One region of the Glaciimonas sp. OK215 genome, then DNA from elsewhere that is predicted to be linked to it. Evidence: predicted binding sites of a transcription regulator. Region 1 holds the regulator's gene; each other region holds the start of a gene.

Region 1 (5,303 bases):
CAGGGCGTGCATGACAAACATGCCGCGTTCCTGGCGTTATTGGCGCAGCTCAAGCTAACGGCGGATGGCTGCGGCTTTATTGGCGACGACATCATTGACCTGCCGATTCTGGCGCGCGCCGGCTTCGCTGTCAGCGTTCCTAACGGCCATCACGAAGTCAGATCGCGCGTGCACTACGTCACACAGGCCAGCGGCGGCCATGGCGCAGCGCGTGAAGTATGCGATTTGATTCTCCGTGCTCAAAACAAGTATGAAGCTGCTCTGGCACCGTATTTGAGCGCCATTCCCGGGTGCTGAAGGCTGTATGAAAAACCTGCGTTCAACCTTTCGCCTCCGTTTCATGTTGCTGCTGGCGCTGTGCGTGGCACTGACGCTGGGCAGCTTCTGGATCATGGAAGTGATGCGTAAAGATACTGAGCAAATGATGCCGCGCGCGCCGCGTGTTGCGCCTGACTATTACGTCGAAAAATTTAACTATGTGCAACTGGCCGTCAATGGCCAGCCGCGCTACAACATCTCCGGACAGCGCCTGACGCACAATCCCGGCGACGACTCATTTGACGTAACGCTGCCGGTGATCCACAGCCTGGACAAAGAAAGCCCGCCAATGACCTTGCGCTCCGACACCGCCAAGATCGAAGACAACAATAGCAAAGTCAATATGTATGGCAATGTCAACGCGGATCGCCCGGCAACCGCAAAGTCCTCGAAGCTCCATTTGCAGTCCGACTACCTGTTGCTGTTGCCTGACGACGACATCATGAAAAGCGACAAGCCGGTCGAGATCACGATCGACCAATCGAAAATGACGGGTACCGGCATGTATGCCAACAACGCGACGCGAGAATTGCGCCTGCTGAGCAATGTCCGCGGCACCTATCGCGCGGCACCGCGCCAACCGTAAGCAAGCCGCTCGCATACCCAGATAATGCCTTGTGACGTTATCCTTTTTTCAGGACTTTTTATGAAACGTGTTCTTTTTTTATCGCTACTTGCATTGCAACTGATGTTGATGTCGGGTGCGCGCGCCGAGAAAGCCGATGCCGATAAACCGTCGAATGTAGAAGCGAATCAGTTCACCCTGGATGACGTCAAGCAGATCAAGATCTTTACCGGCAATGTCGTCTTGACGCGCGGCACACTGGTAATGAAAGCCAACAAGGTGGTCGTCACCACCGATCCATCCGGCTACCAGTTCGCCACCCTGTATGCGGCGCCAGGCGGTCTTGCCACCTTCCGCCAGAAGCGCGACGGCGGTCCTGACCTGTGGATCGACGGCGAAGCTGAACGTATCGAATACGATGACAAAACCGAAATCGTCAAATTATTTTCAAAGGCCCAGATGCGACGCCTGCAAGGCAGCAAGCCTACCGATGTCGTCAACGGCGAATTCATCTCGTACGATAGCCGGGCCGAGTTCTACTCGGTCAACAACGATGTTTCCGGCACCAGCCAGCCAGGATCCGGGCGCATCAAAGCCGTCATCCAACCGAAGGGGAAATGAGATGACCGCCGCTAGCTCCAGCACGCTGATCGTCACAGGGTTGCAAAAAAGTTATGGTGCGCGCCAGGTCGTGCATGACGTGTCGTTGAAGGTAAAAAATGGCGAAGTGGTCGGCCTGCTCGGCCCCAACGGCGCCGGCAAAACGACCTCGTTCTACATGATCGTCGGCCTGGTGCCATCGGATGGCGGAGCGATTGACCTGGATGGCATCGACATCTCGCGCTTGCCGATTCATCAACGCGCCGTGCTTGGTCTGTCCTACTTGCCGCAAGAGGCATCGGTATTCCGTAAACTGACGGTGGAAGATAATATCCGTGCGGTACTTGAACTGCAGCGCCCGAATGGCAGCGGCCTCACCAAAAAACAAATCTCGGACAAGCTGGAATCCCTGCTGCAGGAATTGCAAATTGATAAGCTGCGCGAAAGTCAGGCATTGTCGTTGTCCGGCGGTGAACGGCGGCGCGTCGAAATCGCCCGGGCGCTGGCGACTAATCCACGTTTCGTGCTGCTGGACGAACCATTCGCCGGGATCGATCCGATTGCCGTGATCGAAATTCAACGCATCGTCCGCTTCCTGAAAGAGCGCGGCATCGGCGTCCTGATCACCGACCATAACGTGCGCGAAACGCTCGGCATTTGCGATCGCGCCTACATCATCAACCAGGGCAGCGTGCTGGCCAGCGGCAGTCCGGACGACATCATCGCCAATGAATCAGTGCGACGGGTCTATCTGGGTGAACACTTCCGCATGTAACCGAGTCCCAGGCACCGATGAAACAGTCTCTCCAACTCCGCACCTCGCAACACCTGGCGCTGACCCCGCAACTGCAACAATCCATACGGTTGCTGCAGTTATCGACGCTGGAGCTGCACCAGGAACTGGAACAGATCCTCTCTGATAATCCGCTACTGGAACGCCTCGACGATCCGCTCGACAACTCGGTCCGGTTATTGGCCGACGGTGCCATCAGCGGCACCGCATCAACCATGGATGCGCCGACTGGCGACAGCGAAGTCAGCAGCTCGCCAACCGAACCGGAAGCTGGCGGCGAAGTTCAGGAAGCCGGCGAAAACAGTCAGGAAAACGTTGACGGCGGCGGTGATAGCGAATGGAGTTTTGACGACGTCGCCCGTAGCGCCAAGGCACCGGACGACGAGGATGCAAGGCCCCAACTGGAAGCACACGAATCGACTCTACGCGAGCATTTACTGGAGCAGATGCGTGAAGCGGTGGACCAGCAACGCGACCGTGCGCTCATTGAATTGATCATTGATGCACTTGACGAGAATGGCTATCTGGAGGAAACGCTGGAGGATATTTACGCGCGTCTGCCCGAGCAGTTGGAGATCGAAGTCGAAGAACTATTGACGGCATTGAAGATGGTCCAAAGCTTCGATCCGACCGGAGTCGGCGCCCGCGACGCCTCTGAATGTCTGGCACTGCAAATTAAGGCTTTTCCCAAGATCCCTTTTGTCACCCGCCGTCTGGCGCTGACAATTGTGCAAGATTATCTGACCTTATTTGCCCAGCGCGATTTCAATAAAATCAAGAAAGCGCTGGATTGCGATGACGAAGATTTGCGCGAAGCGCAGGTGGTGATCAAGCAATGCAATCCGCATCCAGGCGCTACCTTCGCCGGCAACACCTCGGACTACGTGGTGCCAGACGTGATTGTCAGACGGGCCAAGAATGGCTGGCAGGTGATGCTCAACAATGACGTTATGCCAAGACTGCGCGTCAACGCACTTTACGCCAACATCCTCAAACAAAGTAAGGGCGAAGGATCGCTCAATTCGCAATTGCAGGAGGCCAAATGGCTGATCAAGAACATGCGGCAGCGCTTCGATACAATTTTGCGTGTCGCCCAGGCAATTGTAGAACGCCAACGCAACTTTTTTTCGCATGGCGCAGTCGCCATGCGGCCTCTTGTGTTGCGCGAAATAGCTGATACACTAGGTTTACACGAGAGCACCATTTCTCGCGTAACCACTCAGAAATACATGCTCACCCCCCATGGGATGTTCGAATTAAAGTATTTCTTCGGTAGCCATGTTGCTACGGAGGCAGGTGGAGAGGCTTCCTCAACGGCGATACGGGCGTTAATCAAACAACTCATAGGAGCGGAAGATTCTAAAAGTCCTTTCTCTGACAGCAAGATTGCCGATATGCTCGCGGAACAAGGTATGGTTGTAGCTCGCCGTACTGTCGCAAAATATCGCGAAGCATTAAGAATTCCGCCGGTTAATTTGCGCAAATCTCTGTAGCTGTTTGCTTGTTTGCACAACCGTCGTTGTGTTCTGACTGATCGATTCAGCGTGAGTTGATCACCCGGAGTCCGAACCGCCAACGACACATTTGATAGGAGCGCTGTATGAACTTCACAATTAGTGGGCATCACCTCGACGTAACTCCCGCCATTCGCGAACACGTGCAAAACAAACTGGAGCGTATCAAACGCCACTTCGATCAGGTCATCGATATCAGTGTGATCCTGACAATCGACAAAATCACCGAGAAAGAAAAACGCCAAAAAGCTGAAATTAATCTGCGCGTTAAAGGCAAAGACCTGCATGCCGAGAGCATTGCGCATGACCTTTACGCTGCCATTGATTTACTGATCGACAAGCTCGATCGTCAAGTGATCAAATATAAGGACAAAATGCAAAACCACCAACACGACGCGATTAAGCATCTGCCCGAGGAATTACCGGTCGCAGCGACGTGATGGTAGCGGTTCTCTGAACCCGTCAACGCAAGAATCCGCTCAATAAACTGATTGAGAAAATTCTATACTGACAAATGAGCAAGGGCGCAGTCAATGCGCCCTTTGTTATTGGTGGAAGTCATTTGCGGGCGTAATGTTTGATGGTCCGATCAGCCCGACAAATATGGCCCCGATTCAGTCCATCATTGCTTCATCGCACCGAATACCTTGCCGATAATCGCACTGCCGGTACCAATCGGATCGCGACGAATCGCCTTTTCTTCCTCGCCTATCATGTAAAACAAGCCATCCAGCGCACGTTGCGTGACATAACCTTCAACCGTCGCAGCTTGTCCTGGCACCAGACCTGTTTTGCCAACCAATCCCATGGTCGCGTTGTATTGCGCCGAGACACCGTTACGATCGGTAATTTGCTTCACCATAGGCAGGAATTTCACACTCAATGGCGCAGCAGTTTTCTCTCTGAAAAAATCAGTGACCGACGTATCGCCGCCACTCAGAATATTTTTCGCATCCGTGACCGACATGGATTTCACCGCATTCAGCAATAATGGCTTGGCCAACGGCACAGCAGACTCTGCCGCGTGATTCATCGATACCACCAGATCGTCCAATTGCTGCCCCTTGCCCGTCATTCTCAAGAGTGGGCGAGCCTGCTCCAGCAGGCCTGGCAATTCAATTTTTACTTTGTCGTTATTCAGAAATCCATTTTCAACGCCGAGTTTGGAGACCGCGACGGTCGCGCCTTTCTCAAGCGCTGCTTTCAGTCCGGCACTGGCGTCCCGATTGCTCAAATCGGCCAGCGAAAAAGCCAACGCCGTGGACGCGGTCAATGAGATCGTCAGTCCCAGGCTCAGTGTAGGTTGAGAGAAAAATTTCATGACTGATCCTTTATAGAAAAAGTAGAGCGGATGAGCGTAGCGTCATCCACCATGTGACGTACGAAAATACGGGGCGGTATCAAATACCCACAGGCTTGCTTGGCCGCTGTATCTGAAGCGCCTGGCGCAAGCGGGTGCGGCGTTTCGAAGCAATTACAGATGACCTTCATCGACCAAAAACAGCCGTCGATG
Region 2 (5,303 bases), 890 kb from region 1:
GCGCCACTACCAACTCCGACGCCGGCGTCACGGATCTGAGCAAGTGCTACAAGACGCTGGAAGCGATGCAGGAACTCGGCATGCCGCTGTTGGTGCATGGTGAAGTGACCGATCCGGCGATCGATATCTTTGATCGTGAAGCGGTCTTCATCGAACGCGTGATGCAGCCGTTGCGTCGCGCTATGCCGGAACTGAAAGTGGTATTCGAACACATCACCACCAAAGATGCGGCGCAGTATGTCGCCACTGCCGAAGGACCGACTGCGGCGACGGTCACGGCCCATCATTTGCTGTACAACCGCAATGAAATTTTCAAGGGCGGGATTCGTCCGCATTACTACTGCTTGCCCATCTTGAAGCGTGAAGAACACCGCCTGGCGCTGGTGCAAGCCGCGACCTCCGGCAGCGATCGCTTCTTCCTGGGTACCGATTCCGCACCGCATCCCAAGGGTTTGAAAGAACACGCCTGCGGTTGTGCCGGTTGTTATACTGCGCTGCACGCGTTGGAACTGTATGCGCAAGCCTTTGACCAGGCCGGCGCGCTGGATCAGTTGGAGGCTTTTGCCAGCTTCAATGGCCCGGCGTTCTATCAACTGCCGCGCAATCAGGGTAGCGTTACGTTAAGGCGTCAGGCCTGGACCATCCCGGCAGAATTGCCTATGGGCGAAACCACAATGGTGCCGTTAAATGGCGGCGAGACGATCAACTGGCAGCTGGCATCAAGATCTGATGGCTCCTGAGTTCTGAGATCATCCGCGTCAACCCATAAAATCGCACCGCCTGGTGCGATTTTTGCATGTGGGAGGAGGATAATCCGATTACGGTAGCGTTGTCCGGCGCGCAGAGTCACCGCGTCTGAAGCCGGCGCGGATCCAAATAACCGATGTTTCTCCGGCCTTGTAGCATGCATAACCTGCGTATTGTTGTAGTCAATCCGGTTGCCATCGATGGCGACAATGATCCTGCGTTCACAGCGCAGGCGGCGCGTAGCAACGCTTTGCGCATAGGATTGCTGCAGGCTGGTTACAACATCATTGCGTCATTGCCTGCGGACCTTTACCTGCCGGAACGGATTGCCCAATTGCAACCGGACATGATCATTATCGACGCGGAGTCCGACGCCCGTGATGTGCTGGAGCACGTGGTGATCGCCACCCGCGATGCGCGCCGGGCTATCGTCCTGTTTACCGAGGATGACAAAAAATCCAGTATGGAAGCGGCGATGGCGGCGGGTGTCTCTGCCTATGTCGTCGCCGGGTTGCAGGCAGCGCGCATCAAGCCGGTGCTGGAAGTCGCGATGGCGCGCTTCAATCAAGAGCAGAAGCTGTTGAACGAGTTGTCTGACACTAAACTCAAACTGGCCGAACGCAAAGTGGTTGAGCGCGCCAAAGGACTGTTGATGGCGCGTCAAAATTTAAGCGAGCAAGATGCCTATAAAAAATTGCGGCGCCTGGCGATGGATAAGAACCTGAAATTGTCCGAAGTAGCCCAGCGGATCATTGATGCCAATGATTTGTTGGGGTAACTCCCAGCAACAGAGCTTGATCTGTCTCCTGCAGCACTGCACCAATAAATGCGAGCAAATCTGGTGCGCCGCACAAAGGCGGTGCGCATTTCGTTGTAAAAACCCGCAAACTAATCCTGAAAACGCTGGCACGTCACTTGCCTTAGTAATGGTATGCGCCAACGCTGGCGCAACTGGATTTGGCCAACGGCGGTCGGTCCAATAAGACAAAGGTGTCTTTCCGTATGACTTGCTCATCGCGGAACGACGCCTTTTTTATTGCTGAAACAAACGTGGAGCGAATGCGATGGAACGAAAAGATGCAGTCCCAGACAACGATTCGGTTGCTGTTGGGAAAGGCCGGATTGTTGTTAAGCGTCGTCAACTCATTCAAACCGCGACCATTGCGGCAGGAGCTAGCATGTTAGGATTATCCACTGGCGGTGTGTGGGCTGCAGGCTCGGATAAGCCGGAAAAGACCGAGGTCAAGATAGGTTTCATTCCGCTGACCGATTGTGCATCGGTAGTGATGGCGTCGGTACTTGGCTTCGACAAAAAATACGGTATCAAAATTGTCCTCAGCAAAGAAGCCTCATGGGCCGGCGTGCGCGACAAGCTGGCGAATGGCGAACTGGATGCCGCGCATGTGTTGTCGGGCCTGATTTACGGTGTGCAGATGGGGATCGGCGGACAGAAAAAAGACATGGCGATTCTGATGGGCCTGAACAATAACGGTCAGGCCATTACATTGTCTAAAAAGCTGGCAGACAAAGGCGCGGTGGATGGCGCCTCGCTGGCAAAATTGATGGCCGCCGATAAGCGCGAATATACCTTTGCCCAGACCTTTCCGACGGGCACTCACGCGATGTGGTTGTACTACTGGATGGCCGCCAATGGCATTAATCCGATGAAGGATGCCAAGGTCATCACGGTGCCGCCGCCGCAAATGGTGGCCAACATGCGCGTCGGCAATATGGACGGCTTCTGCGTCGGTGAGCCGTGGGGCCATCGGGCGATAGTCGATGGTGTCGGCGTCACTGCCATCACTACCCAGGAAATCTGGAAAGATCATCCGGAAAAAGTACTCGGCACCAGCGCCGAGTTCGTCCAGAAAAACCCGAACACCTGTCGCGCCCTGATTGCTGCGGTGCTCGATGCCAGTAAATGGATAGATACCTCGCTGGCGAACAAGAACAAGATGGCGGAAACCATTGCCGACAAGTCGTACGTCAACACCAGCAAGGATGTCATCGATCAACGCATTATGGGCCGCTATCAGAACGGCCTTGGCAAGACCTGGGACGATCCGAATTACATGAAGTTCTACAACGACGGGCTGGTGAATTTTCCCTATCTGTCGGATGGCATGTGGTTCATGACGCAGCACCGTCGCTGGGGTTTGCTAAAGAGTGACCCCGACTATCTGGCAGTCGCAAAATCGGTCAGTCAAATCGATCTCTACAAAGAGGCTGCGACGTTGACAAAAACCAGCGTGCCGAAAGAGCCGATGCGTACCTCAAAGCTGATGGATGGCACAGTCTGGGACGGCAAAAATCCGAAGGCCTATGCTGCCGGATTCAAGATCAGAGCTTGAGTGATGCCATTCGTATAGCCAGCGTGCGCTGTAGTAGCGTAATGCCGGCGAGCCTCGGTCTCGTTCGCGTTTGATCTGGAAATGGCGTGAGGCATGCGGAGTGAGACATACGGAGTGAGACATGGGCCCAGTGCATCGATTAATCGGGGAGTCAGTATGAACGCAATCATCAAGTCCGCCGCAGGTACGGATCGCCACACCTCGACAGCCGGCAGCGTATCTGCAGGAAGCCGCATCGGCGCCGAGGCAGCAGCATCACCAATCGTCACCCGCTCGATAAAAAAGGCGGCATGGCGCCGCAGCACCGTGAGTCCGGGCTTGCTGGCGCTGGCAGCACCATTATTCGGCTTGTTTTTTCTGGTGCTGATCTGGCAGTTGATCGCGACGAGCAATAGCCAGTTTCCGACGCCGCTGGTGACGTTGAAGGAAGCCGTTAAATTGTTTTCGGACCCGTTTTACCGAGCCGGGCCTAACGATCAAGGCATCGGCTGGAACATTCTGGCGTCCTTGCAACGCGTGGCGATTGGCTTTGGCCTGGCGGCTTTGGTCGGGATTCCGTTGGGCTTCATGATTGGACGTTTCGCATTTTTATCCAGCATGTTCGGACCGATTATCAGTTTGTTGAAACCGGTCTCACCGCTAGCCTGGTTGCCGATTGGTTTGCTGGTCTTCAAGTCGGCCAATCCGGCTGCCATCTGGTCGATTTTCATTTGTTCGATCTGGCCGATGGTGATCAACACCGCAGTCGGTGTGCAGCGGGTACCGCAGGACTATATGAACGTCGCGCGCGTGCTGAATTTGTCCGAGTGGAAGATCGTCACCAAGATACTGTTCCCCGCCGTTTTGCCTTACATGCTGACCGGTGTCCGGCTGGCGATAGGCACGGCGTGGCTGGTGATCGTTGCGGCAGAGATGTTGACGGGCGGTGTCGGTATCGGCTTCTGGGTCTGGGATGAATGGAACAACCTGAATGTCCCGCACATCATCATCGCGATTGTGGTGATCGGCGTGGTAGGCCTGCTGCTGGAGCAACTGCTGGTGGCATTGGCTAAGGCGTTCACCTATGAGCAAGTCGGCAATTGATTGGTAAACGGTACGAGCCCTGGCGACGCATGCAATAGATCTGCCAGTGGCGCAGACAAGGAGAGAAAAATGGCACTGCGTGACGCAAAATTCATTGATATACATCAGGCAGAAATGCTGTTTCACACGCGCAAGGGCGATTTCCATGCGCTGCGCGAGATCAATCTCACGGTGCGCAAGGGCGAATTCGTGACATTGATTGGACACTCCGGGTGCGGCAAGTCGACTTTGCTGAATCTGATTGCGGGCCTGCTGCAGCCGAGTGACGGCGTATTGCTGTGCGCCAATCGGGAAATCGCCGGGCCGTCGCCGGAACGCGCAGTCGTGTTCCAGAACCACTCGTTGCTGCCATGGTTGAGTTGTTATGAAAACGTTTATCTTGGCGTCGAACGGGTATTTTCGGCTACCGAAAACAAGGCGCAGTTGAAACAACGCACCCATGCAGCACTGGCGTTGGTCGGCTTGACGGCTTCCGCGCAAAAGCGTCCGAACGAAATTTCCGGCGGCATGAAGCAGCGCGTCGGCATCGCCCGCGCATTGGCGATGGAACCCAAGGTGTTGCTGATGGACGAGCCGTTCGGCGCCCTCGACGCCTTGACCCGCGCCCACTTGCAAGATGAGTTGCTGAAGATCGTTGCGAAGACCGGATCGACGGTGGTGATGGTGACCCACGATGTGGATGAGGCGGTGCTGCTATCCGATCGCATCGTGATGATGACCAACGGCCCGGCTGCCACGATTGGTGAAATTGTTGAGGTGCGCTTGCCGCGACCGCGTGAACGCGTTGCGCTGGCGCAGGACGCGCTGTACGCAGATTACCGCACCTCGGTGCTCGAATTCCTGTATCGCAAGCAGGCCAATCCGGCGGCACAGGCAGCTTGACAGCCACCAAATATATGCAACACCGGGAGGAGACGAGGAGGGCGCTGTAAAATGTGCGCAAAATGTACACTCCGTCCCTTTCCTCAACTGCTCGCTTCCTTGATGCCATTGACTGGCAACAGCCGTGGCTTACGCCATTCCGTGCCGACGGCGTGCAATTCCTGGCGGCGGAGGATTGGCGTCAGGCGCTCAACAGCATCGCCAGCGCGCGTGATATCCGCAACCATCTTGGCTTGCCGA
Region 3 (5,303 bases), 1.7 Mb from region 1:
TTCTTTGGCATTATCTGAACAAGCCAAAGCTTTGGTAATTCCGTTTCCTGGTATTTAGACTGGCGCAGGCAATCGTTTGAAGATGGTCTGATATTGTTCTGGGGCATGACGCCAATCTTCATACAACTGCTTGTAGCGCCCCCCGTGGAGTCGCCGAACCGTTAATGCCGAGTTGACTGCGTCGTCTTCTCTTCCGTTCATCGCATACACTTGAGACATTCTGGTCAACATCAGTGCTCCACCAAACCGTTTTGTAACGCGCTCCATGAAAGCAATCTCTTCTTGTGACATCTGTGTATGCACCGTCATACCAAGGAATCGAAAATAATCGAACATGTACGGGAAAACAGTAATGCCAGGTTGCCGTGTAGCGGCTTTATTCCAAGTAATTCCCATCGCTTCAAATTCAATTTCCTGGAATCCGGCGACGACACGCCGATAGTCCATCCCGATGGCCACTAAACCCGACGCCATGAGAAATACCAGTACAAGCAAATAATGACGCGACAATACCTTTGTCGTTGCCCCAAACTGTTCCCGGTGAACCAATCCGATAAGGAGGGATACGGGCAATAGAACGAATGCATACCATAAAGGATATTCCACCAAGCTATGCACCAGCACCGCCAGGAAAAAAAGCATGGAAAACCCCACCTCGATACTGACAGGACGGGAAATGCAACTCCGAACAAACCAGAATGCCAGTACCCCGAAAACTAGAATAGTGATGGGCCATCCCAGTTCGGCGGCAAAATTCAACACAATATTATGGGCATAATGCGAATACATGCTGGTAGGGAAGTCCAGCCCAGCCATTATTTGCTGCGGACCAAATTGAAACCAGCCGGCACCAAACCAGGGGTGCGCCAAACTGATTTTCAAGGCCTCCTCGAATAACGCCATCCGCTCGGAGCGCGTCCCTACAGCATGCGAGACAGGTGAATAGACCGAGACATTGAATGCCGATGCTATCAATGGCAAAACACCCACCAACGCGAAGTAGCTCAACAGCAGCCCAACGATTACCCATCCTGATATCGGTCTGGGGCCCACTTTGCCACGCCAGAATCGAAGCGTGAACGCAAATAAAGGGATGATGATCCATCCAATCCTCGATTGTGTCAGCACCAGCCCAAACAACAAACATACTACCGCTCCAATCGCCACCCCCGACTTTATTCGTCCTGCCTGGAATAACCACCAGGCAGAGGCGATCGATATGCAGAACAGCAGCGCCAAGGTATTGGGTTGGGCAATGTTTGCAAAGGGTCGCATCTGGCTCCCTGCTGTATGTAGCATCAGCATCATGAAGGGTGCAAACGGGATTTCAGCGCCTATGAATTGCAATGATGCAATGACAACAGATACCAACCCGGCAAATAAATGGGCAATTGCCAACGCCATGCATAATTTGGCGGCGCCACCCGGGCGAGCGGAAATGCTCGCTCCCAATAGGATCGCAACTGTGGCGACTAAAAAATAGGCGACGGGCAAAAGGGCATCCCAGTTTTCACTTAACATGCCCATTGTTGTCTGTAGCGCGATGACCATCGCCAACCCGAAAGGAATAATCGCGATCCATGGCAGCTGTATCGATACCGATTTATCTTCCAAAAAATAAGCAAGAACAATCACAATGCCCAAGATCGCAAGCCAATCATTGAAAAAGGCCCGGAACGGTGTTACATGAAATGGCAACAAATACGAAAGAGACAGACACGCTGCCAATAACGTGAGAGCGTGATTATTTTCTGTTTTGCGAAACATTCCATTCCTATCTTTGGAAAAATCACCGAAATAGCATTACTTCGATAAAGTGCATTATCCCGGGTGCGACCTAGTAGCGCTACTTCCGAAAAAATTGTCCAGCCCGGTGTTTAAACTGATCAGAGGTAGCCGCGACGGTGACTAAAGTAACCTCAAGTGAAGGGGCTACGACCACGATTCAGATAACGGTAAAGTTGCACGTACAAATAAAAACACCCCACGAATGGAGTGTTTTGAAAGTTCGATCCGTTCGTGTCAGCACAAAATATGCCGATCATACGGAATTGATTATTAGGTTTTAGGCGTAAATTTGCCGAGGCCTGTAGGTGTCCACACCAAGCCAGATGTACTGCATGCGGCAGTGTATGTGAGCGTCTGTCCACTAACGAGCGCATCTGCAATCACAGTATTATACAAAATGTCTATTTTGCCAGCAGCTGCGGAAATGCCTGTAGCCGTTACGGACGTAACATATTTACCTGTGATGGTCGTGGACACGGGCAATCCTAGACTAGAATTGCTGGTCGACGCATCAAGAGTGCCATCGCTGCAGGACACGCCCATTGCTGTCATTGCTGGACTGGCCAAGCTTACCCCTTCCTGCACTTTGGCTTTGGTGGTGTAATCCTGGTAAGCTGGCAACGCCACAGCAGCCAAAATACCAATAATAGCCACCACGATCATCAACTCGATAAGTGTGAAGCCCTTTTGTGCCTGTGTCGACATGCGACGGATAGATTTATTCATTTGGAACCCCCTGTGGATTAAGTTTGAACTACTCCCCCGACAACGCAGGGAACGTGCCAGGTTATTCTTACCCTTGAGCAACATAAAATCTCGTTTTATCCAGTATAAATCTGACAAAATTGGGCGTTTTTGAGAACTGACGTGACCAAAACCGTCACTTGTTTTATGTATATTATGGCAAAAATTGTTCTCTCCTTAATCACGTGGTAATTAAAGTATTTAATTTGCCCCCCGTTACTATGTTCATACCCGAAGATGAGGGGTTTTGGCCAGCCAGGATATCCCCCTCAGTAGGCAGTCTTGGCCGACGGACAGGCCAATGAATCACGCAGCAGATAACTCATCGGCATGCTCATATTGATCCCTTTGGGACCGGTCGGCTGGGTGAACCAGTAGCTGTATATCTTCTGGAATTCGCCGTCGTTAAGCGCAGGCTGTACAGCAGCACGTCGTCCATCGCGCAGGCATCTGCGTTGCCCTGCTCGACGAAGGCGAACGATTCGGCGTCGTCGCGGCCTTCCAGCACCTTCATATTCAGCGCACGCATTGCTGCGGACATTGACCAGACCGATGGTGGTGGTGCTCCTGGTAATGACGGTGGTCTTGTCCTTCAAAGCGCTGGCGCAGAGCCCTGCGCCTTTGCCCTCTTCGTCTCATTGATCGACGTTCCGATACCAGTAGGTTCTCTTCCTCGTCGACTTAACGGGAATATTCGCCTTCGCTACGCCCAGGCCCGACGTCGAGTCGACGCCCGAGCCAGTCCCACTGCCGATCAGGAAAGGCAGCTGCCGCGGCTTACCGTTGACGCTGACCGTGACGATGCCGTACACCGGGGACGGCGGCAGCCCTCCGCCGGCGAACACCGTGGAAGTCCATTGCCCCGTCATGAAGTTCACCGCGTAGCCTTGCGCCGTGCCGAGATTGCCTTGGCAGCTGGTGGTGCTGACGGCGCCCGGCTTGTTCGTGCCGAAGTAGACAGTACCACCGACCGTCGTTGGCGCGTTCACGCCCTTCTCCCCCGTTCCCGACAAGGTGATGTAGAAGCCGCTGAGGGACTTGTCGTAGGTAGTCGACGTTGCATTGAACAGCATGGCGGGCTGGTTGTCGGCCGTACTGCTGGTGGCATCGGACACGGCTGTCCAGCCTGCGGCGCTCATGCCGACATTGGTGTCCTTGACCATATAGAAGCGGTTCACGATATTGTCGGCCTGCTGGGTGGACAGCGGGTGTTCGCGATCGCCGGTGCTCGCGACGACTACGTCGTATTTTGTCGTCGGTACGACGTCCGGCGGGAAGAACATCTTGCGCTTGGTGGTGCCTGTTCCGCCCAGCGCCGCAAGCAGCGTGACTTGTGCTTTGCTGAGTGAAGTGCTCCCCGACACGGGTTCGAGGTCCACACGCCAGATGTTGCCGCCGAGATCGGCCGCGTAGAGCCGGTCGATGTAGCCGTCGAAGTTGCGGTCGACCAGCGTGATGTCCGCCGGCATGGCATAGGTCATGCCAGTCACCTGCACGCAGGTGGCGCCAGTCGCACAGCTAGTGTTGGGCGAGGCCTGCCACAGCAACGCGCCGGTCACGGCATCGAGGATGAAGATGCCGCGGCCCATGGTATCGGTGGTGGGCGGCTCGGCATCCTCATTGGGGTCGTACCCGGCGCCGAAGATCAGCACGGGGTTTGTATTACCTTTGATGAAGGCCACCTTGGGTTGCGACCAGGTCTGTCCGAGTTCGGAAAAGCCCGCATCCGCGTTGGTGTGCTCCCACATGAACTTCGGTGCAGTGGGATCGCTCACATCCAGCGCATACAGCAGGCGCCCGCCGCGGCGCGCGGACAGGAAGATGTAGGCCTTGCCGGCCGCAGCGTTCTGATACAGGCCCGGCGTGCCGTCGAAGTAGTAGTCCTTGGGCTGCGGTGTCGGCATGATGCCCGTGGGCGTGGTGGCGAGCTGCACGATGGGGCTGTTGCTGTAGAGCCGCTGCAGCTTCGGATAGAACTCGGACGGCACGAAGCTCCACAGCTCCCCGCCCGGAGGAATCCCCCCGATGTTGCATTTCGTGGATAGCGTGCACGACCCCATCGGGGCCGGCGCAGCGTTGGCGGCCGGCGGCTGATTGCCATTGACGGCACGGAAGGTGCCGTCGTTGGCGCCATAGAAGACGACGATGCCGGTCGTGCGCCCGTAATTGATGACCGCAGGGCGCGAGTGCAGTATATCGCCGTGCACCGAGGGGCGGATCGTGATGCCATTGCCGGGGCTGGCCTCGTCGCCGATGTTGTCGTCGCCGCGCAGCCAGTTGATCAGCGAATCCCTGCTGACACCTTGCGTCGACGCGGTCATGCCCGAGGTGGAATCGGTGCAGGTCGCGGCAGTTCCGGGGCTCGTCGGAATGTTATAGGTGAAGTTGTACGGCGTACTGGTTTTAACGCTGACAACCTTGAAGCTGCCAACGTAAGCACTTTCGCTGGCCGCGACCGTACCTCCCACACTGACGAGGGCACCGGCCACAAAAGTTGGCGCTGAAGATGTGGCCGCCGTGACCAGAACCGTGGAATAGGCCGTAGCGGAACAGGTGCCGACGGTGTAAGAAATACTCGTGATGGCGAGTGGACTGGTTCCACCATCTGCAGTAATTGCAGCGCTCGGGTCTGGCGATGCGGGGGTGCTGGTGATATTGAAGCAGAAGCTAAGCGGTTTGTTGCCTGACTTGGTGCCCCCGGTGCAACTCGTCCCCGTGTTGGTGATCGTCCAGCTGCCGTTGTAGCGCGAACCGGTCGCCCCCGCGATCGT
Region 4 (5,303 bases), 1.4 Mb from region 1:
CACTGGCCAAGATTAAATACAAAGGCGTTACAGGCGATTATGAGTTTGACGCCAATCATGATCTGAAACAATCGCCGGTGACAGTATTCCGCTTCAAGGGTGGCGTGCCGGTTGCGCTGACCAGCTACTGATCCATGGTGATGTGGCGACACCGGGATTGGTGTTGGCCGGGTAATTAAAAATGTCGTCGCCGTTGTTACGGGGACGACATTTTCATTTGATATATTCCATTTCGCAGAAAATTTGACGCGTTTTTTTCAAGAGAACATCACTATGTTGAGCTACACACGGACCATCCAAACGGTCGATGCGCACACCGGCGGCGAGCCATTGCGCATCGTGATTTCCGGACTGCCGCCGGTGCCGGGAAAGACCATACTTGAACGCCGTTCATGGCTGCAACAGCAGCGTGACGATGTGCGTCAATTTCTGATGAATGAGCCACGCGGCCACGCCGATATGTATGGCGCGTATTTGCTGCCTGCGGTCACGCCGGAGGCCGACTTCGGCGTGATCTTCATCCACAACGAAGGTTACAGCGACATGTGCGGGCACGGCATTATCGCGCTGGGTAAAGTACTGGTCGAACTGAACCATGTCGAGCGCAGCATACCGCTGACCCGGATCGGTTTCGATACGCCGGCCGGCTTTATCGAAGCACAGGTCGAATGGGATGGCACGCGTGTTGGCAACGTGACTTTCCGCAACGTTCCCGCATTCATCTATCAACGCGATGTCGAAGTCGAGACGCCGAGTTTTGGCAAAATCACCGGCGACATCGTGTTCGGTGGCGCTTTCTATTACTACATCAACGCCGACCAGGCCGGGGTCCAGGTCAAACCGGAACAAGTGCGCACGCTGATTCAGCTCGGTGCGGAAACCAAGGCGGCCGTAAAAGCCAAGGTCAGCATCCAGCATCCGCTTGAAGCGGGACTGAATACGCTGTATGGCACGATCGTCGACGGCGCCCCGAACCATCCCGGTGCAGATCAGGCCAACGTATGTATTTTTGCCGATCGTGAAGTAGACCGCTCACCAACCGGTACCGGCACTTCCGGTCGCGCTGCGCAATTGTTTTTCAGAGACAGACTGGCCCTGAATCAGCCGCTGGTCAACGAAAGTATCGTCGGCAGTCGCTTTAGCGTGCGGGTAGTAGGCACCACCAAGGTCGGCGATTTCGATGCCGCGATTACCGAAGTCACCGGGACTGCGCACATCATGGGTTTCAATCAATGGGTGTTGGAGGATGCCGACCCGTTTCCAGAGGGATTCTTCTTGCGTTGATCCAGATAAAGCAGGGCGGATGAACGCAGCGTTGTCCGCCCACTTTGCATGCATCCCCATCAAACCAGCTTCAGAGCCAGAGTTACACTATGCATATCCTAAGCCCGCAACAAACCGCAGCAGCGCTGCCCTATTCGGCACTGGTCCCGGCGATTGCGCTGGCCGCAAGGCAATTGCGCGAGGGCCGGATCAATGCGCCGGAACGGATGGTGGTGGAGATCGACAAGGCCAGCGTGCTGTTATGCATGCCGGCGATCAGCGCCGATGTGAGTGTCACCAAGCTGATCACCGTTCACGCGAACAATGCCGCGCACCAGCTGCCGGCAATTCAGGGCGAAGTGGTGGTGTTTGAAACCGGCACCGGCCGGCGTCTGGCGCTGCTCGACGGTCCGATGGTGTCGGCGCGCCGCACGGCGGCAGTGACTTTGCTGGGTATACAGACGTTGTTGCCGCGCAAGCCTGTATCGGTATTGTTGATCGGCACCGGCGTGCAAGCGGCGGCGCATGCGGAGGCCCTGGTGGATTATTTTGGCGTCAGCAAGTTCTGGGTTGCGGCGCGCGATCCGGATAAAACGCAGGCATTTTGTGATGCGTTACGGCAACGTTATCCGCAGCTCACAGTACAGCCGATTGCCGCCCAAACACTGGACGGCGCTTTGCCAACGACGGATGTCGTGATCGCCTTGACGACATCGCGCAGAGCGGTGATACCGGTGCACGTTGCCGCAGATACCTTGGCCATCGGCGTCGGCGCATTCAAACCGGATATGGCGGAGTTTCCACCGCAACTGCTGCATGCCCGTACAGTGATAGTGGATTATCTGGCCGGCGCCAAACACGAAGCGGGCGATTTGTTGCAGGCGCAAGTCGATTGGTCTGCGGTGCGCGAGTTGCCTGAAGTATTGGCGCAACCGTGGATCCAGACCGACCCGTTGCCTGTATTTAAAACGGTCGGTCATGCGGCCTGGGATCTGGCTGCGGCACGGGTGGCGATAGCGTCGCTGGCATCGGAAAAGCCTGCGCCATAGCCTCCGCAGATCACTTCGCCAAGGCGGGAGCCATGCCTCGCATGGCCCTTGTGTTGCGTGTTGTGTTTCAACTCAGCATTGAACTTTCCTTTTTAAGACGCGGTCTATCGAGAGCCTGTTTTGCATACGCATGGCGTATTTGCCTGCCACCGCGGATTCTTGATTCTCCGTGCCCGGTGCCGCCAGTTTTGAGTGGGCGGTGCTTAAATTTTTTAAGGAGTTCTTATGCTGAAATTACGCAATATATTGATGGCTTCCGCCATTGCCGCCTGTGCCAGCGCCGCTGTTGCGCAAACTGCTGCACCTGCCGCAGATCCAAGCATGGCGCCAGACGCAGCTATGCCAGCTCCAGCTCCAGCCGCAGCTCCAGCTCCAGCCGCGTCTATGCCAGCCCCAGCTCCAGCGACCAACATGGTGCCGATTCCTGGCACTGACCAATCAATGATGAATCGTTTCGATGATCCGTTGGTGAAAGCGCGGGTCGCTAGAAGCGGAGGTAAATAGAAGCAGAAGCTAGAAGCAGAAGCGGAGGTAAGTCCGGCGATATGTCCAAGACCGCAAAGTAATGGACGCGCGTTGATTTGCATGCCGGCATCATCGGCGACGGATTAACGCAATAATCAACAACGCCTGCTGTGTGCACAGCAGGCGTTGTTGCAATTAGTCATTGCGCTTGCAGTGCATGTTGCTGCAGATCAAGCGCCTATCCAAGGCAGGCCTGCCTTGCACCAGCCACTGACAGACTTGCGATGCCCCGCGGCATCTTTGTCGCCTTCGAATCCCTCCAGAATATTAAAGCTGTTGGTATACCCATGTTCGGTTGCCAGCTTCGCAGCGTGTTGGGAGCGGACACCGGAGCGGCACAGGAATACCAACGTCGTACCTTTTTCTGCGATCTGGGCTAACTGGCCAAGAAAATCCGGATTTGGCGTGCCGCCCGGATATTGTGTCCATTGCACCGCGGCGTGCTGCCTGTCATTAATCGCGACCCTGCCAACCCAGTCGCGTTCGGCATTGGTTCGCACATCCACCAATATTGCGCCTGGATCGGCTTCCAGTAACGCGTACGTCTCGGCCGGTGTCAGCGCCCCGGCGTAGGGAAATTTTCCAGCTTGACCGCGTTCGCGGCCGATTTCCAGCAAGTCGGCTGCAGTACTCATGTTGTGTCTCCTATGCAATAGTCGGGATGATGAATGAATTATACAAAGGCCTTAGAAAATGTCGACTTGCCACGTGCGCACCAATAAAGAGCAAAACATGTCTTTTCGCATGAATGCGCACAATATTGGTGCTTTAATTTTCGTATGCCCCGAAATGGGGCGGGCAATAGTTGCCGATCGCTACCTATGACGATCTATTGTGCTTGATTACGCCGACAAACTGACAAATTGCGACAACGAATAAGTAGCTGCGCGGAAACGGATGGTGGCATGGATTCTGCTATCATTCCCGGTTGAATTCTAGCTGTATCGTATTCTTGCCGTATTGGTGTGCTTATGTCTGGCTCAGGCGTCGCTTGAGTGGTTGAATCGGCGGCTCACCGCATTTATAAACAAATTTGCAATTTTATTTACAACATTCGCAGTACTTTCTGATATTAGGAGATTCACATGGCAATGACGGCCGCAGAAGTCTTGAAGATGGTGAAAGACAACGAAGTGAAGTTCGTTGATTTTCGCTTTGCTGATACCAAAGGCAAGGAGCAGCACGTAACTGTCCCTGTTTCCCATTTTGACATGGACAAGTTTGAGTCCGGTCATGCTTTTGATGGTTCTTCAATTGCCGGCTGGAAGGGTATCGAAGCGTCAGACATGTTGCTGATGCCGGATCCAAACACCGCGAACATCGACCCGTTCATGGAAGAAACCACATTGTTCATGCAATGTGACGTGATCGAGCCATCCGATGGCAAAGGTTACGACCGTGACCCGCGTTCGATCGCCAAGCGCGCTGAAGCGTATCTGAAATCGTCTGGCCTGGGCGACACCGCTTACTTCGGTCCAGAGCCGGAATTCTTTATTTTCGATGATGTCCGTTGGGGCGCCGACATGTCGGGTAGCTTCGTCAAGATCGGTTCGGAAGAAGCATCGTGGAGCACAGGCGCCAAGCTTCCAAACGGCAACACCGGTCACCGTCCAACTGTCAAAGGCGGTTACTTCCCGGTGCCACCGGTCGACAGCTTCCAGGACATGCGTTCGGAAATGTGTCTGATCCTGGAATCGCTCGGTATCCCGGTTGAAGTGCATCACCACGAAGTGGCCGGCGCTGGTCAAAATGAAATCGGCACCAAATTTTCGACGCTGACAGAGCGCGCCGACTGGACCCAAAACCTGAAGTATGTGGTCTGGAACGTAGCGCATACCTACGGTAAGACAGCGACTTTCATGCCTAAGCCTATCGTTGGCGATAACGGTTCCGGCATGCACGTGCACCAATCCGTATGGAAAGATGGCAAGAACCTGTTCGCAGGCGACGGTTATGCCGGTCTGTCGGAATTCGCGCTGTTCTACATCGGCGGCATCATCAAGCATGCAAAAGCACTGAACGCGATCACCAACCCGGGCACCAACTCGTACAAGCGTCTGGTTCCTGGCTACGAAGCACCAGTCAAGCTGGCGTACTCGGCACGTAACCGTTCCGCTTCGATCCGTATTCCACACGTTTCGAATCCGAAAGGCCGTCGCGTTGAAGCGCGTTTCCCGGATCCACTGGCGAACCCGTACCTGTGTTTCTCGGCATTGCTGATGGCTGGTCTGGACGGCGTCCAGAACAAGATCCATCCAGGCGAAGCAGCATCGAAAGATCTGTATCATCTGCCACCAGAAGAAGACAAGCTGATCCCAACCGTTTGCGCATCGTTGGAAGAAGCGCTGGAAGCGTTGGACAAGGATCGCGAATTCCTGACGCGCGGCGGTGTGTTCAGCGACAGCATGATCGACGCTTACCTGGAATTGAAGATGCAGGAAGTACAGCGTTTCCGCATGGCGACGC

The links. The regulator sigma-54, encoded in region 1, starts transcription at its own class of promoters, with help from an activator protein. The targets are predictions, from matches to a motif close to TGGCANGNAANCTGCTTT.
Region 2: the regulator sigma-54 is predicted to act here: its motif matches at 1,652-1,669, upstream of AC3CHX_RS00190 (CmpA/NrtA family ABC transporter substrate-binding protein).
Region 3: the regulator sigma-54 is predicted to act here: its motif matches at 2,556-2,573, upstream of AC3CHX_RS03680 (pilin).
Region 4: the regulator sigma-54 is predicted to act here: its motif matches at 3,739-3,756, upstream of glnA (type I glutamate--ammonia ligase).

The regions. Positions count from the first base shown of each region.
Region 1 is NZ_CM173544.1:5,514,600-5,519,902, forward strand. Features, by position in the region: gene AC3CHX_RS25415 (KdsC family phosphatase) at 1-297, shown strand, start outside; gene lptC (LPS export ABC transporter periplasmic protein LptC) at 305-904, shown strand; gene lptA (lipopolysaccharide transport periplasmic protein LptA) at 965-1,504, shown strand; gene lptB (LPS export ABC transporter ATP-binding protein) at 1,506-2,258, shown strand; gene AC3CHX_RS25435 (RNA polymerase factor sigma-54) at 2,276-3,769, shown strand; gene hpf (ribosome hibernation-promoting factor, HPF/YfiA family) at 3,877-4,230, shown strand; gene AC3CHX_RS25445 (DUF4197 domain-containing protein) at 4,413-5,111, opposite strand; gene AC3CHX_RS25450 (deoxyguanosinetriphosphate triphosphohydrolase) at 5,265-5,303, opposite strand, start outside.
Region 2 is NZ_CM173544.1:39,378-44,680, forward strand. Features, by position in the region: gene pyrC (dihydroorotase) at 1-740, shown strand, start outside; gene AC3CHX_RS00185 (ANTAR domain-containing response regulator) at 905-1,525, shown strand; gene AC3CHX_RS00190 (CmpA/NrtA family ABC transporter substrate-binding protein) at 1,812-3,098, shown strand; gene ntrB (nitrate ABC transporter permease) at 3,255-4,181, shown strand; gene AC3CHX_RS00200 (ABC transporter ATP-binding protein) at 4,251-5,063, shown strand; gene AC3CHX_RS00205 (DUF3025 domain-containing protein) at 5,126-5,303, shown strand, end outside.
Region 3 is NZ_CM173544.1:809,344-814,646, reverse strand. Features, by position in the region: gene AC3CHX_RS03685 (PglL family O-oligosaccharyltransferase) at 55-1,767, opposite strand; gene AC3CHX_RS03680 (pilin) at 2,059-2,493, opposite strand; gene AC3CHX_RS03675 (hypothetical protein) at 2,867-3,073, opposite strand; gene AC3CHX_RS03670 (pilus assembly protein) at 3,168-5,303, opposite strand, start outside.
Region 4 is NZ_CM173544.1:566,507-571,809, forward strand. Features, by position in the region: gene AC3CHX_RS02605 (branched-chain amino acid ABC transporter substrate-binding protein) at 1-131, shown strand, start outside; gene lhpH (trans-3-hydroxy-L-proline dehydratase) at 274-1,284, shown strand; gene AC3CHX_RS02615 (delta(1)-pyrroline-2-carboxylate reductase family protein) at 1,374-2,312, shown strand; gene AC3CHX_RS02620 (hypothetical protein) at 2,525-2,899, opposite strand; gene AC3CHX_RS02625 (rhodanese-like domain-containing protein) at 3,008-3,472, opposite strand; gene glnA (type I glutamate--ammonia ligase) at 3,923-5,303, shown strand, end outside.